Regions from separate parts of the Psychrobacillus sp. FSL K6-4615 genome, predicted to be linked through region 2. Evidence: riboswitches for the same ligand, from Rfam matches in the RefSeq annotation. Region 2 holds a riboswitch; the other holds the start of a gene.
The links. Region 2 has a riboswitch for lysine ahead of MKX53_RS18435 (transporter substrate-binding domain-containing protein). Riboswitches for the same ligand answer to the same signal wherever they lie in the genome.
Positions count from the first base shown of each region.

Region 1: linked by a shared signal. The riboswitch ahead of dapA (4-hydroxy-tetrahydrodipicolinate synthase) and the one ahead of MKX53_RS18435 (transporter substrate-binding domain-containing protein) in region 2 are both predicted to bind lysine.

Region 1 is NZ_JBBOYQ010000001.1:2,935,513-2,943,884, reverse strand. Features, by position in the region: gene pstA (phosphate ABC transporter permease PstA) at 1-643, shown strand, start outside; gene pstB (phosphate ABC transporter ATP-binding protein PstB) at 721-1,488, shown strand; gene phoU (phosphate signaling complex protein PhoU) at 1,502-2,161, shown strand; gene MKX53_RS14780 (YehS family protein) at 2,296-2,808, shown strand; gene dapA (4-hydroxy-tetrahydrodipicolinate synthase) at 2,850-3,737, opposite strand; lysine riboswitch at 3,971-4,150, opposite strand; gene MKX53_RS14770 (DHH family phosphoesterase) at 4,461-5,648, shown strand; gene MKX53_RS14765 (LLM class flavin-dependent oxidoreductase) at 5,881-6,945, shown strand; gene MKX53_RS14760 (ABC transporter permease) at 7,060-8,220, opposite strand; gene MKX53_RS14755 (ATP-binding cassette domain-containing protein) at 8,213-8,372, opposite strand, start outside.
Region 2 is NZ_JBBOYQ010000001.1:3,632,441-3,640,812, reverse strand. Features, by position in the region: gene MKX53_RS18445 (YvrJ family protein) at 1-152, shown strand, start outside; gene MKX53_RS18440 (purine-cytosine permease family protein) at 341-1,741, opposite strand; lysine riboswitch at 1,931-2,114, shown strand; gene MKX53_RS18435 (transporter substrate-binding domain-containing protein) at 2,239-3,084, shown strand; gene MKX53_RS18430 (amino acid ABC transporter permease) at 3,215-3,976, shown strand; gene MKX53_RS18425 (amino acid ABC transporter ATP-binding protein) at 3,995-4,729, shown strand; gene MKX53_RS18420 (hypothetical protein) at 4,753-5,487, shown strand; gene MKX53_RS18415 (heme oxygenase) at 5,504-5,842, opposite strand; gene MKX53_RS18410 (1,2-dihydroxy-3-keto-5-methylthiopentene dioxygenase) at 5,919-6,452, opposite strand; gene MKX53_RS18405 (methylthioribulose 1-phosphate dehydratase) at 6,468-7,082, opposite strand; gene MKX53_RS18400 (2-hydroxy-3-keto-5-methylthiopentenyl-1-phosphate phosphatase) at 7,079-7,744, opposite strand; gene mtnW (2,3-diketo-5-methylthiopentyl-1-phosphate enolase) at 7,749-8,372, opposite strand, start outside.

The sequences.
Region 1 (8,372 bases), 700 kb from region 2:
GACTATATATACAGTCCTTATCTCGTTAGTCATCGCAACACCTATTGGAATATTGGCAGCCGTTTATCTACAGGAATATGCAAAACAAGGCCGATTAGTAAGACTAATACGATTTGCAACAGAAAGTTTAACAGGAATACCATCTATTATTTACGGTTTGTTTGGAGCGGTGTTCTTTGTTACAACATTAAAATTAGGTATGTCGATATTAGCAGCTTCATTAACTTTAACGATTATTGTATTACCTGTAATTATACGGACAACTGAAGAAGCATTAAAAACAGTTCCAGGTTCGTACCGAGAAGGTTCACTAGCGCTTGGGACAACAAAATTACAAACACTGTATAAAGTAATTTTACCAAGCTCAATGCCAGGTATACTATCTGGTATTATCCTTTCAGTCGGAAGGATTGTTGGTGAGTCAGCTGCTATCTTCTTAACTGCTGGAACCGTGGCAGCTATGCCAGACAGCATTCTATCATCTGCTAGAACCTTAACTGTACATTCGTATCTAGTTACACAAGAATCTGGAGATATTGAACTTGCTGCAGCTGTAGGTATAGTTTTAATCGTAATTATATTAGCAATTAACCTTTCGGCAACATATATTTCGAAAAAATTTAACAGAGCTACAAATAAATAAGAGTATGTTAAGTCCACAGTAATTGAACATGCAGAGCTAATGACCAAATAAATTACGTAGGGAAGGTATTTTAGCATATGGAGCAAAGTAAAGAAGCAACTATAATCAATGTAAGAGATTTAAATTTATTTTATGGCGAGAAACAAGCATTATTTGGAGTCGATCTTGCTATTCAGGAAAAAGAGGTTACAGCTTTAATCGGTCCATCTGGCTGTGGGAAATCTACTTTTTTACGCACACTAAATCGTATGAATGATTTAATCGATGGTGTGAAAATTACAGGAGAAATTGTCATTGATCATGAAGATATTTATAAATCTAATGATGTTATCAAACTCAGAACGAAGGTAGGAATGGTATTTCAAAAACCAAATCTATTTCCTATGAGTATTTATGACAACGTGGCTTACGGACCAAAAATGCAAGGTATTAAAAACAAAAAAGAATTAAATATAATTGTAGAAGAAAGTTTACGTAGTGCAGCAATTTGGGATGAAGTAAAAGATCGTCTTAAAACATCGGCCCTAGGATTGTCAGGTGGTCAGCAACAACGTGTATGTATTGCTCGTGCAATAGCGATGAAACCTGATATTATTTTAATGGACGAGCCTACTTCCGCATTAGATCCGATTTCTACTCTAAAAATAGAAGAACTAATCACCAATATGAAAGAAGATTATACAATTGTTATTGTGACACATAACATGCAACAGGCTGCTAGAATCTCCGATAAAACCGCATTTTTCTTAAATGGAGAAGTAGTAGAATACGATGATACAGATAATATTTTCTCCACCCCACAGGATCAGAGAACAGAAGACTATGTTACAGGTCGATTTGGATAATAGGAGGTTACCAATGGGTATTCGTGTAAACTTTGAAAATAATTTAGAAGAACTAAAGAGTAAGATTATCGAAATGGGTGAACTCTCAGTTGTCGCTCTAGAAAAATCTTTTAAGGCGTTAAAAACACAGGATGTGGAGATTGCTCTAAAAGTAATTGAAGGAGATACAGCGATTGATAATCTTGAAATAGAAGTAAATCAGTTCTCCATATGGATGATAGCGAAAGAATCACCTGTTTCCAGAGATTTACGTGAAATAATTGGTGTCCTTAAAATTTCATCTGAAATTGAACGGGTCGCAGATTTTGCTGTAAATATTGCAAAAGCAACGATTAAAATCGGCAATACTGAATCTTTACTAGATATTACCCATCTAGAAAAGATGAAAGATATATCGATCGAAATGCTTCGAAAAGCATTACAATCATTCTTAGAGGAAAATATCCTGCTTGCTAAAGAAGTGGGAGATTTAGAGGACAATGTAGATCAATATAGTAGAGAGACATATAAAAAACTTACTGCTTATCTAAGTGAACATCCAGAAGAAACAAGTCAGCTTGTACAATTATTATTTGTTAATCGCTTTTTAGAGAGAACAGCAGACCATATTACGAATATCGCTGAAAGCACAGCTTATTTGATAAAAGGTCAAATATATGATTTCAATTCATAGGCAAATGAAATCAAACTGGTGGAGAAAATGAAAAATTTCTCTTCCAGTTTTTTTATACTAGCTCACATTGTGCTATTCTAGTAATGATTAGTTCCGTATGATATCTACTTATGCGGACATTGGGAGGTTTATAAATGGAAAATAATGATATATTAATCAGATTGAGATATGCCCTTGATATAAAGAATAAGGATATGGTAGAGGTATTTAAACTTGGCGGTATGGAAGTAACTAAAGAGGAAGTTCTCAAAATTCTTACCAAAGCAAAAGAGGAAAGTGAAGAGGAAGAAGTAGTAGAGGATGAAAACCACATAAAGTGTAATAATAAAATGTTAGAATCGTTTTTGAATGGACTAATCACACATAAAAGAGGCAAGCAGGATCCAAAACCGGAACAGCCAGCAGATACGGAGCCAGTTGTACAGCAGAAGGATCACGTGAATAATATGCTGTTGAAAAAGCTTAAAGTAGCTCTACAATTAACAACAGAAGATATGCTAGATGTGTTGCATGATGGTGGTATTGTAGTTTCAAAAGGTGAGCTTGGAGCTATTTTACGAAAACCAGGTCATCGTAATTATAAAGAATGCGGAGACAATTTTGCGCGCAAATTCCTTAAAGGCTTAGCGGTTAAATATAGAAGTTAAATTAAAAAAGAGCGAATTCCAGTAGTTGGAATTCGCTCTTTTTAAGACTTTACGCCTTCTGGTAGTGTAGTTAATACTTCCTTTAAAGTAGTAAGCTCCTCAGCATTTAAAGGAACCATAGGTAGGCGAACTCCACCCACGGGAACACCTTTTAAATTCAATGCTGTTTTAACAGGTGTAGGATTTGGGGCTGCAAATAATGCTTTCATGACAGGCAATAGTCTGCGATGATCCATTGCAGCTTCTCTTACATTGCCATTATTGAACTTTGCGATCATTGCTTGCATTTCATTTCCTATAATATGCGAAGCTACGGAAATAACACCCGTTCCACCAATTGATAGTACCGGAATTGTTAAACCGTCATCACCACTATACAGCGAAAAGTCCTCACGAGTATTACTAATAATCTCAGACATAGTGTCCAAATTGCCGCCCGCTTCTTTGATAGCAACGATATTCGGAATCTCAGAAAGTCGGATGACGGTATCTAATGACATGTTGACCACGCTTCGACCTGGAATATTGTATAGCATAATCGGCAATGATGTTGTTGCAGCAATTGTTTGGAAGTGTTGGTACAAGCCTTCTTGAGATGGTTTGTTATAATAAGGAACAACAAGCATAATACCATCGACACCAGCATCAGTAGCCTGTTTTGTTAAATTGATAGAAGCTTTTGTGCTATATGAGCCGGTTCCAGCAATAACCGGCACTCTACCATTCACAACTTCAACTGTAAATTTAAACAGCTGTACTTTTTCTTCATCAGTTAACGTCGGAGACTCTCCGGTTGTTCCAGACACAACCAAACCTTGTGTTCCATTGGAGATTAAGTAATTTATTAAGTTTCTTGTAGCTGGAAAATCTATATCCTCATTATGATCAAAAGGAGTAACCATAGCCGTTAATATTTGTCCGAAATTCATAACTTCTCCACATCCTATAATTTATTATTAAAAATTCAGGGAGAAGGGCTTCATCAATTACACTTCGGTGTAATTGCGTCCAGATTTTGAATTGCGCTAGCGCAATTAACTCCAAAGTCTGTGACATCCACCGGAGGCTTAACTTGATATTTGTTTGGTAGTCAAGTTAAGTAAACGCGAAAAAGCAACAACGAGGGCTCGTTGTTGCAGTAGAAATAGAGTAATATTTCTGTGCGTAAGATAGCCCTCCATATAGTCTCCTATATGACAATTCAGTGTTTGTTCAACAGCTGAACCAGCTTCAAGAAAAATGAGATTCTTTCAACTTCGGCAAATTCCCCTTTCCACAAATGTCCTAGGATCTCATTATCCTCTAATTGTGTACTAATGGTTTTTGCGCCTCTATCCTTACTTCAAATATAATTGAAATAAGAGAATATTTAATTATTAAAATAATACATGACTTTTAATACTATTGCAACAGTTTACCTGTAAAATAAATATTAAGTAGTAAAATCCGTCAAAGTTGATCTTCACTCCAGGTGGACGCTTTCCGCGGATATGGCTTCACTCCTCGTCACTGGAGTCGCCACCTTGCGCTACAATCAACGGAGTCCAATTTTATATTGATAAAAGTAATTTGAAGTTGACCCAAATAACTTTTAAATTAGTTTATTAATAAGTTTCGTATGTAAAAACCATACTATATAAGAGGTGAAGAGAATGTATAAATTATTGTCCCATAATGATTTAGATGGTGTCGGATGTGGTATTTTAGCAAAGCTAGCATTTGGTGAGAATGTAAAGGTGCGCTATAATTCGATTTCATCTCTTAATCGGGAGATTGAATATTTTTTAGAAAATGATGAACCTGATACATTTTTATTCGTAACGGATTTGACGCCGAACGGGGATAATGAAAAAAAATTAAATGATTTTTACAATGCAAATGGGAAGGTACAACTAATCGATCATCATAAATCAGCGTTGCACTTTAATGATTATGAATGGGGATATATTTTAGTGGAAGATCAGGAAGGCAAATTAACTTCTGCCACATCCTTATTATATGAGTACCTTGTATCCAACAAATTATTGGAACCAACTGCTGCAGTAACAGAATTTGTAGAATTAGTTAGACAGTATGATACATGGGAATGGGAAAAGAACGGGAATCATCAGGCACATTCCCTAAACTCATTGTTCTATTTAATATCGATGGAAGAATTTGAAGAAAAAATAATGGAACGACTTCGTACGAGTGACCATTTTGATTTTGATGAATTTGAAAAGAAAATATTGAAAATGGAATCCGAGAAGATTGATCGCTATATTCGTCGCAAGAAAAGAGAGATTGTACAGGCAAAAGTGGGAGACCATATTGCTGGGGTGGTCTATGCAGAAACGTATCATTCGGAGTTAGGTAATGAACTTGGCAAAGAGTTTCCACATCTCGATTACATCGCAATTGTAATCATGGGAGGAAAAAGAATTTCTCTTCGTACAATTTATGATCATGTCGATGTTTCTGAAGTTGCTGGACAGTTCGGCGGCGGAGGACATCAAAAAGCATCAGGATGTACTTTAACGGAGGAAGCATATAAGTTATTTGTTTTGGACACTTTCCATCTGTCCTCAATACCAGAAGATGCAAAAAGAAATCAGTATAATTTGAAACAATCGGCTTTCGGTTCGTTTTATAAAAATAGAAATAATGACACGTTCATCTTATATTCTAAAAATGATCAAGATTGGATTCTCGAAAAAAATAAAATCGAATTAGAACAAACCTTTACAAGCTTTGAAGATGGCGAACGTTTCTTAAAGAGAAACTATGAGGCAGCTTTAGTAAGGGATGATCTGTTTGTCGATTATTTAATGAGTGAAGTGAAGAAGAGAGAGGATGCTTGAGGACAAGGGTTACTGAGTATTACTGGCGTTCACTCTATTGAATACTAGCAGATGGTTCCTTACATACTCTCTCTCGAGTTATTTTTACCCGTGAAACAGAATATCTTTCCAAAATCCTCTTTCTCCAATGAAACTGATAAATTGAATATAAATAGGATAATAAGGTATCATTAAGGCCGAAAGCATCCTTATATAAACAATTGAACGCAATAATGATTGGGGGAAAAATTAAGTGGAAATTGGTATAACAACGTTTGTGGAAACCACTCCAGATGTAAAAACTGGAAAAGTAATTAGCCATGCGGAGCGTATTCGTGAGGTTGTGGAAGAAATAGTATTAGCAGATGAAGTTGGGCTAGATGTATTCGGTGTAGGAGAACATCATCGCAAGGATTACGCGGCTTCCGCGCCCGCTGTTCTTCTGGCTGCAGCTGCGTCACGGACGAAGAATATAAGACTAACTAGTGCTGTAACAGTACTTTCATCGGATGATCCAGTACGAGTATTTGAGGAATTTTCTACATTAGACGCTATTTCCAATGGTCGAGCAGAGATCATGGCAGGGCGCGGTTCCTTTATCGAATCTTTCCCACTCTTTGGATATGATTTAAAGGATTATGATGAATTGTATGAAGAAAAGTTAGATTTACTCTTAAAAATACGTGAGTCTGAAATGGTTTCATGGAGTGGTAAGCATCGAGCTGCGATTCAGAATCGTGGGGTTTATCCACGTCCCGTACAAGACCCACTTCCCGTTTGGATTGCGAGCGGTGGAACACCGCAATCTGTTGCTCGAGCTGGATTCCTTGGATTGCCACTAGTGTTGGCAATTATCGGAGGTAGCCCACTCCAGTTTGAGCCACTTGTGAAACTGTATAAGAAAGCCGCGACTCAAGCAGGACATGATTTATCGAAGTTAACGGTTGCATCGCACTCGCACGGGTTTGTGGCAGAATCTACGGATATTGCAGTAGAAAAATTTTTCGCACCAACACAGCAAGCAATGAACGTTATAGGAAGAGAGCGCGGATGGGGTCCGTATACTCGTTCGACATTCGATGATGCACGTAGCTTGGAAGGTGCTTTATACGTTGGAGATGTGAAGACAGTAGCTGAAAAGATTATTTTCTTACGTAAAAATGTGGGTATTACTCGCTTTATGCTGCATGTACCAGTTGGATCAATGCCTCATGAAGACGTGATGAAAGCAATTGAACTACTTGGCAAAGAAGTGGCACCAATTGTTCGTGCAGAAATAGATAGATGGGAATCAGCTGGTGAAGTTGAAAGTAATTAAGACAATTTTCTATAGAGTGTAGAAAGTAACCCCCAAAAAGTACAATAGCACCATGAACTGTGAGCCGAATGAGCTGCAGTTCATGGTGCTTTTTTTGAAGACGGTAATAAGTTGTCAGTTAGATAAAATCCAACGGTCTTTCATAAATAGCACACGCCCGATAAAGAAAATAATAATTGCTAATAGAATATTACTGCTTAGTGTCAGTAAAATATGTTCTACATTCAACACACCAAAAAATAACTCTTTGAAGATTGTAAATAAATTCATTAGGGGCACTACAAAATGTATAGTTGATAATTCATTTAACCCTAAACTTGACGTAAGTAACGCTGGCAACATAACAATCATTGTCACTGGTGTTCCATAACTTTGAGATTCTTTTACCGTTTTCGCTAAAATACTTGTTACCATTAGGGCAGATGCCATAAGTGCAGCAAAGGCTATTATTACTAATAGTGCTACCACTGCTATCCATATTGCTTCATTGTTTTCAAATGCCAAACCTTCCTTTAATTTCTCAGTAAAGAATATAATCTCCACTGTGACAATGAGCAAGGTAATGATGCCTGTCAAACTTGCTATAATCACCATGGTTATCCATTTTCCTAATAATAGAGCACTACGGTTCACTGGAGTCATCAATAAAGCTTCCATTGTCCGACGTTCTTTTTCACCAGCGACTAAATCCGAAGCTGATGGGCCAACTCCTATACCTACTGCAACCGATAACATTAACGGAACTAAGAATGCAATTAACATCATAGATGAATCACCTTCCACCGTTTGAACTTGTTGAATTGTAAAGGGTGTTAATAGTTCACTATCTAATTTATTTTGTTGTAAACGTTCCGCAACAATTTGTTGATTATATTGTCCAAATGCAGACTCAATATAACTAGCTGCAAGCGCGCTTTTTTGACTGTATAAATCACCAAGTACTTGAATAGTTGGTGTATTCTCGGTTGTTATTTGTTGTTCAAAGTCAGATGGAATTATTACTCCAGCTATTGCATCGCCATTCGCAATAGTTTCTTCCACATTTGCAACACCTGTCACTTCCATATTGTCATAAGAAGTGAGTAATTGCTTTGCGAATTCAAGTTGCTCTTCATTTACGACAATCCCGTAAGTTTCATCTTCATCACTAGCTAATAAATTTTCATAGAAGAACACAAGTGCACTCATGAGTACCAATGGAAGCAATACTGTAAGAAGTAAAGTTCTACGATCTCGAAAACTATCTTTCAATTCTTTTTTTAAAATATTAAGCATCCTTTTGTCCTCCTCGCACTAACTTACTCATAAAGATATAGTTTAAGTCCTGGTTATTTTCTTCTCTATAAAGTTCTTCAAGAGTTCCTTCATATACTAATTCACCTTTATGAATCATTGCCACTCGATCGCAAAGCGTGGTTATTTCTTCT
Region 2 (8,372 bases):
AAAACATCGTACAATTAATTGGAAACTTTGGATTTCCTATTGTAGTCACTATTTATTTATTACATCGCTTTGAAAATAAAATAGACTCTCTCGAAAATACCATTCACAATATAGCAAATGTTGTTAACAATAGTATAGAAAAAAGAAAGTGAACATGTAACAAGAAGGATTGAGTTCCTGTTGATAATATAGATTAAAATTATTCTTTTAAAGGTAAGCTAAGCTTATTTTCACTAACTATAATTTTCTTCTAAGAAAATGCTAGAAGTGAAAAGTAATCCATCCTGAGTAATAACTCAAAAATGGATTACTTTTTTAATGTGAATAAGGGGAACTACTGTTATGCAATATAATCCTCTTTGGAGATATCGTCGGCAGCACCTTTATTGTAATATTTTCCTTTTGTTAATACTGCTATAAAAACAGTAAGAATTGCTGCTAAAATAGCTGCAAAGAAAGCAGCGGTACTTTGTAAAAATGAACCCATATAACCTAATGCTGCAAATGTACCTATGCCACTGGCAACGATTAAAGATACAACTCCAACAGGATTCCATTTGTAGAGAAATTCCTGGCGAGCCTCATAATAACCATTCCCAATTTTCAAAGCTTTTTTAACGACCAGTGCATCGGTCACCAATATAGCTGCCCATGATAGCAAAAATACTCCTTGAAATGTCATAGCTGTATCTAAATGATCTACAATACCACCGAGCATTAGAATTATTGCAGTAATTGCACTTACAACCACCCAAAATCTGCGTCCAGGTGTAAATTTAAAAATGTTTTCAAAAAAGTTTGATAGCGATAGGGAACTACTATATATGTTAGTAATATTTATACGTAGTTGAGTTAGCATCGTGAATAATGCTCCACCAATACCTAGAAGCATTACAATATAAACTCCTGGATTTGGTTCACCTAAGCGAACACCAAACCAAATACCAAGACCCCCCATAATACCGAAGCAGAAAATCTGTGGAATAAAGCCGATTGCCACCGAACCAATTTTAATATCTTTTGGTTTTAGAAAACGAGCATAATCAGATGCTAGTAGGGCTGTTAGACCCATTATTCCATGTTGAACACCTATGCAAAGGAGTAGGGCTTGTCCTCCAACTTGAACGCCTTCAGGTAAATAAGTCCAAAAAGGTCCTTCAAATACGGAAGGTTTATAAAATGATATAACAACTGCTGTTATTAAGAAAACTACAAATATAGGTAGAGACCACTTTTGTAACTTATCTAGTTGTTTAATTCCAAACCAGTTTAAAGGTATAACGATAAAACCGAAGAAAATGATTAATGCCCATTCTTGTAGGTTAGGGAAGAAGGTGTGAACCGCGGATACTAAAATGAGTCCTTCAAATGCACAATACATAATAAAGTTTGTCGCGTAGAGGAACGATGTTAGGGAAGCACCTATATAGCCAAAACCACCGCCTCTAGATAATAAATTGACATTCATACCAGATTTCGCGGATAAGTAAGCAATGAAGGTTCCTAATATACCGGCAACTACTATTGCGTAAATCGAGGAGATAATAGCATTTAGTGCCCCAAATTGCAGAGCCATTACACTACCCATTTGAAAGTAAAAAATGGCAGTGGCTATGCCGAATGTAATATTGGTTATACTTAACCAACCCATATTTCTTTGGCTACGGGGTACCTTTTCTAATGAATAATCTGAGTCCATTTGTTCTGTTACTTTGTGATCTGTAGTTTGGACAGATCTCATAATATCATTCTCCTTTAAAAAATAATTACCAATGTAAGTAGACACATTAATAACTAAATTCTCATTGTTTTTATATTTCCACCATTAATTATAACATATACCTAGCTAAGTATTAATACTGAGGCAGTTGACAGAAATATATGTGTATTGTAAACTATGAAACATAATTGAATATAACCTCACTTAGTGTAGTGAGGTAGAGGCGCGATATTTAACAGTCCTTAGTGGAGTTTGAGAAGCTATGATGCTAGGGAGAAGGAAATGTCGCCGAAGTTTGTAATATTACTCGTTATTACTTGCTGGGTCTGTAGTTAATAATTGCAGGACTGTCCACTATAAACATCCCGGTTTATAATGGTGTGCTATCTCATTTGGGAAAAGTAGAGGACCTGGGCAACTATACATATTGCGACCTGAGTTCATCTCAGGTCTTTTTTTGTACAAGTTGTCTTTTTTTATAGGCAAGAACATATATTGATAAAAAGGGAGAAATTAGAATGAAAAAAAGATTAGCATTTTTAACGATATTTGCATCTATTACATTGTTATTAGCGGCATGTGGAACGGCTGATAAAGAGACTTCGGGATCTTCAACAGCTAAAGATTCGCCTGATACATTTACAGTAGGCTTAGAAGCAGGTTATGCACCTTTTAACTGGACTCAACTAGACGATTCCAATGGTGGAGTGAAGATTGATGGAAACGCAGAGTATGCTGGTGGATATGATGTGGAAATTGCTAAACGTATTGCGGATGGATTAGGAAAGGAACTAGTTATCGTTAAAACAGAGTGGGATGGGCTAGTGCCATCATTGCAATCAGACAAAATTGATGCAATTATAGCGGGAATGTCACCTACAGAAGAGCGTAAAGAAACAATCGACTTTTCGGAAAACTACTATACTTCCAACTTTGTTATGGTAGTGAAAAAAGGTGGGAATTTTGAAGGGGCTACTTCTATTCAAGACTTTAGTGGTGCTAAAATTACAGGTCAGTTAAATACTTCTCACTATGGTGTAATTGATCAAATCAAAGATGTGCAAAAACAACCAGCATCTGATAATTTCTCTGCAATGCGTGTAGCATTAGAATCTGGAGTTATTGATGGTTATGTGTCTGAACGTCCAGAAGGAATTAGTGCTTCTTCCGCTAATGCCAACTTTGCAATGGTTGAATTTACGGATGGATTTAAAGCGGCAGAAGAGGATACAGCAGTAGCAGTAGGCTTGAAAAAAGATAGTAAATTAACAGAAGATATCAATAAAATTTTAGCGGAAATTTCTGAAGAAGAAAGACAAGAAATTATGGATGCTGCTATTAATAACCAACCAGCGGCAGAATAAGGGTGAAGTGATACCGGCTGCATCTTTTTGCAGTCGGTTTTTATATGGAATATATACTTTCTAATTATTAACTACCTAGCTCCAGACGCCAGCAGCGTCTGCGGCTTTTCTAAGAAAGGAGGGGAAATGTATGAGCATTGAATATATTATTTCGATGATTACTAATAACTGGCCGATGTTCCTTCGTGGAGCAGGAATGACATTATTAATATCAATTATTGGTACAATTTTTGGAGCAGTTATTGGCTTGCTAGCAGGGGTTATTCGTACAATTCCTAAACCTGAAAGAAAAATGAAACGTATTTTGTTAAAAGTAGTAAATCTAATACTTTCTGCATATATTGAGTTTTTTAGAGGAACTCCGATGATCGTACAGGCCATGGTAATATTCTATGGATCTGCGCTTGCTTTTGGGATAGATATGGACCGTACAACAGCAGCAATATTCATCGTTTCGATCAACACGGGTGCATATATGGCAGAAATTGTACGGGGCGGTGTTATTTCCATTGATAAGGGGCAATTCGAAGCTGCACAAGCAATTGGTATGAATCATGTTCAAACAATGTGGAGTGTTGTTCTACCTCAAGTCATCCGAAATATTTTACCAGCAACAGGCAATCAATTTATCATTAATATTAAAGATACGTCTGTCTTGAATGTAATAGGTGTTACGGAACTATATTTTCAAGCGAAAACAGTTGCAGGTATAAGCTTTAAATACTTTGAACCATTCTTTATAGCATGTATTTTGTATTTCGTCATGACGTTTACAGTAACATTAATATTACGATATATAGAGAGAAGATTAGACGGCCCGGAAAACTACAGTATGATTGGTCAGCCGCCACCGCAACTTATGTTACCTAAAAATAATGCAAATATCGATTAAACGAAGGAGGAGAAATCTATGGGAAATGTCATCGAAGTTCAACATTTAAGTAAATCCTTCGGAAATCATGAGGTCTTAAGAGACATAGATTTTTCAGTGAACAAAGGAGAGGTTATTTGCATCATCGGTTCCTCTGGATCAGGAAAATCTACTTTACTTCGTTGTATAAATTTGTTGGAAAAGCCTAGTGGCGGTCAAATTATTTATCGTGGAGAGAATATTTTAGATGAAAAACATGATATCCATGCCTACCGAAAAAAGTTAGGAATGGTTTTTCAACAGTTCAACTTATTTAATAACCATAATGCGTTAAACAATTGTATGGTAGGTCAAGTAAAGGTATTAAAACGTTCTAAAGAGGATGCCGAAAAGATTGCGTTAAAATACTTAAAAGTAGTGGGAATGGATCATTATGTAAATGCCAAGCCTAAGCAACTATCAGGTGGTCAAAAGCAACGTGTCGCTATAGCAAGAGCACTTTCCATGGAACCGGATGTCATGTTATTTGATGAACCTACCTCCGCACTGGATCCAGAAATGGTTGGAGAGGTATTAAAAGTGATGAAAGAGTTAGCAAGTACGGGACTTACAATGTTAATAGTGACACATGAAATGGAGTTTGCTAAAGAAGTAGCCGATCGGGTTGTTTTTATGGATAAAGGTGTAATTGCTGAGGAGGGACCTCCAGAACAAATTTTCAACAACCCGAGGGAAGAAAGAACTAAAACATTTTTAAAACGAACATTAAGCTAATAACAGTATGGAGGAATCGAAAGGTGGACCTTTTCAATCTGATAAAAAAAGAACGAGAATACTGGCTTGTGGATCAACATAAAGTATCCCATATTCCAAATATAGATTATTTAGTTGCGTTCGATCAATTATTAACAGAGTGGAAAGAACAAAAAGTAGCATATCTATCCCTTCTGATGGATGAAGAAAATGAGGATTGGCTTTTAAAACGTCGGTTCAAAAAAGTGTCGTCTATTGTAGAGTACACAAAGACACTACAAGGACCATTTAAAAATACTAGTGATTTTCAAGTAGATGCTCTCTCTGAGAGTCAAGTTACGGATTCTGACTTTGCTAGATTGTATGATGCATGTAGGAGTGGCTCAGCGAACAAGAATAAGCTGTTTTCTATCAGTCAAATAATGGAGTCATTAGAACTTGAATTAGGTACTAATTGGCGAGATCAATGTTTTATCTTTTCTCAAAATGGCAGGAACTACGGTATTAGTATTCCTCATATTGAACAAGGCACGACAGAAGAAGGTAGAATGTTTTACTTTGGGGTAGTTCCAGAGCAACGTCAAAAAGGATATGGAAAGATATTTCATGCTATTTCTTTAGAGCTTTTGAAAACATTAGGTGCCAAGATATATGTAGGGAGTACAGACACAGTAAATGCCCCTATGAGACGGATTTTTGAAACAAATGGATGTATATTACGAGATATAAAGGGGATTTACCGAATAGACATGAAAAAAGTGGATGAACTCAGAAGATGAGTCCTCCACTTTTATTTTAGTTTTTGGAAATTGCTTCTATTGAAGCGGCAACTTTAGAAATGATTAATTCATTACCTAAAAGTGGAGATTCTTTAGAAGCATCAGGAGAGCCAGACTCGGGACGTTTATGCGATTCTTTGAAGAGATCACTGTCTTTCCATGCTTGGAAGTTTTCTTCTTTCTCCCAGTACATATTTACATTCATTTCATCATATTCAGTTGGTCCTTGAGTAATAGCGACCTCTACTTTGATGAAGCCTTCCATTTCTTGAAGGGGGCTTGGTTTTGTGAAATTTGGAGCCATTTTTTCTGCGAATCCTGGTTTAGTTTTGATGCGATTCGTTACAATAATCATTGTACATTCTCCTTTCTTATTAGATAAAGTTAGTATAGCATTCCTTTTTTCTTATTCCTACAAAGAGCATTTACCTTTATTGTTCTACTGCTTCCTCTTGATAAACTGGGACCCACCCCTCTGTTGTTACAAATATGCGTACAGCAACAACTTTACGGTCCTCTGATAATGTGAAGTAATGTGTAATATTCTCAGGCACAGATATCAAATCACCAGGTGAAAGATGAACTTCAAAGTAGCGTTCATCCTTGCCTTGTATGATGAAGACACCGTGACCACTTACAATATAACGGACTTCATCGTCGGTATGAAGGTGTTTGCGTTCGAAATTTTTTAACAGTTCGTCTAAGTTTGGGTTCGAATCTGAAAGAGAGATAATATCGGCCGCTTGATAGCCACGGCGACTAGAGATATCATCTATTTCAATTTGGAAGGCTTGGAGAATCTCTTGCTTTTCTCCGTCGCTTAAGTCAAATTTTTCACGAAGGTTTTCTGGTAGTTTGTTAATATCCCAATGCTCATAAATTACTTCTTGGTTCTCTAAAAATGCTGCTACCTCTTTTTGCTCTTTAATTGTTTCATTTGTTCCTTGAATTTTAATAATAGCCATTAACAATCTTCCTTTCTATTTTGAGTGTATTTGATGTAGTGCTAATTGATACTGAAATAAAAATTCGCAAGCTTCAAGTAATTTTTTTGCCTCAAATCCATCTTTTCCCCAAACAGTTATTCCGTGATTTCGAATGAGTATAACTCCCTTGTCTGCAGAAATATACGGTGTAAACTCTTCTGCAAGCTTTGGTATATGGGCGTAGTTAGGGATAATGGGTATCGATAGTATGGCATCCTCTTCCCACATTCCAAAAGCTTTAATAAGTTCAATCCCTTGAAAATCCACTGAACCTTTGTCACCATATAATTCGGAAATAACGTTATTTGCAACTGTATGGATGTGTAAGCTACAACCTGCATTTGTTTCGCGATATATTGCACAGTGTAATAATGTTTCGGCTGATGGAGTTAAATGTGTATTTTCGACTGGGTTTCCATCTGCATCAACAAGTAAAAAATCCTCTGCTGTTCTCTTTTTTTTATCTTTTCCGCTTGCTGTCACTAAGAACTCCATAGGATTATCATGTACTTTAATAGCAAGATTACCGCTCGTCCCCATAAACCAATCCCGTACGGCTAATTCATCTTTTATGTCTGCAAGTTCTTCCCATTTATCTTGTAAAGTCATATTTCCACACCTAACTTTGCGTCAATAATTTTTATCACATCGTGGAAGTTCTCAAAAGGTTCATAGGGAATATTCAATTCATCGCATTTTTCGATTAAGAAATCCCTCGCAATAACGACATCACCTAATTTTGCTGCTTCAAGATCAGTGATGGAATCCCCAATCACAACGCTCACAGCATCTTGGTCAAGAAGGGTACGAATAATAGAGGGTTTACAGCAACCACAGCCTTGGCTAGTACATTGATCATCACAGCTATACGGAAACTCAATGTGAATTGTATCCTTGGAAAATTGGGATGTATTACAATAGACTCCTGTAAATGGCCCGAATGGTTCTAGTAGCTTGTGGACAAAAAAGTCTATGCCACCACTTACGATGTAGAGTGGTATGTTGTGTTTTTTTGCATAGGAGACAAATTCACTAAACCCATCACGGATGACTGCCTGCTTAAGCACAAAAGAGATAATGTCATCTTTTGACTCAACAGGAAGGAGTGTGAACATTTTTGCTACACCATCTCGTATGGAAATTCGTTGTCCTAAAATATCATCTTTAATAGATGTCCATTCTGGTGGAGCAAACTCTTTCATGATTGCCATAATGTTATCCTGATTGGTAATAGTTCCATCGAAGTCACAAAAAACTACAAGATTACTCATATTATCACCTCCATAATTCAAGTGCTGTGTTTAATTCACTCTGGGTTTTAGCTGCTTCTTCTAATGGAATACCTTCCAAAACAGCCGATACTGCCTGTCTAAAAGCCAAACCTCCTCCGGTTGCACCGGCCGGATGACCGTGTACTCCACCCCCGGCATTAATGATGCTGTCGATTCCATAGTCATTCATTAACAGTGGTACTAGACCAGGGTGAATGCCTGCAGAAGGCACCGGAAAGCTTTGTTTTACTTCACTAGGCTTTGTTAGTTCTTTCCCTAAAGAAAGAGCTACAGATTTTTCAAGTGCAACACTGCCATAAGGAGAAGGGAATAATGAAAAATCTGCTCCTGCATAGCGGGTAAGTTTACCAAGAACAAGTGCCGTGGAAACTCCATAAAATCCTGAGGACGTGAATGCTCCGCTATAAGCCGGATGAGCCATGAGTGGTAATTGAATCTCTTCGTCCTCTGCTAACTCCTGAAGAACGTCTAAACCGTATGCATGAACATTAAATAAGAGTGCATCTGCTCCAAGTTCCCGTGCTTTTTTGGCCTTGTCCTTTAGTTTGAATGTACGTCCCGACAAATTTACTGCGTATAGAGTACGATGACCAGTTTCTTCATAGAC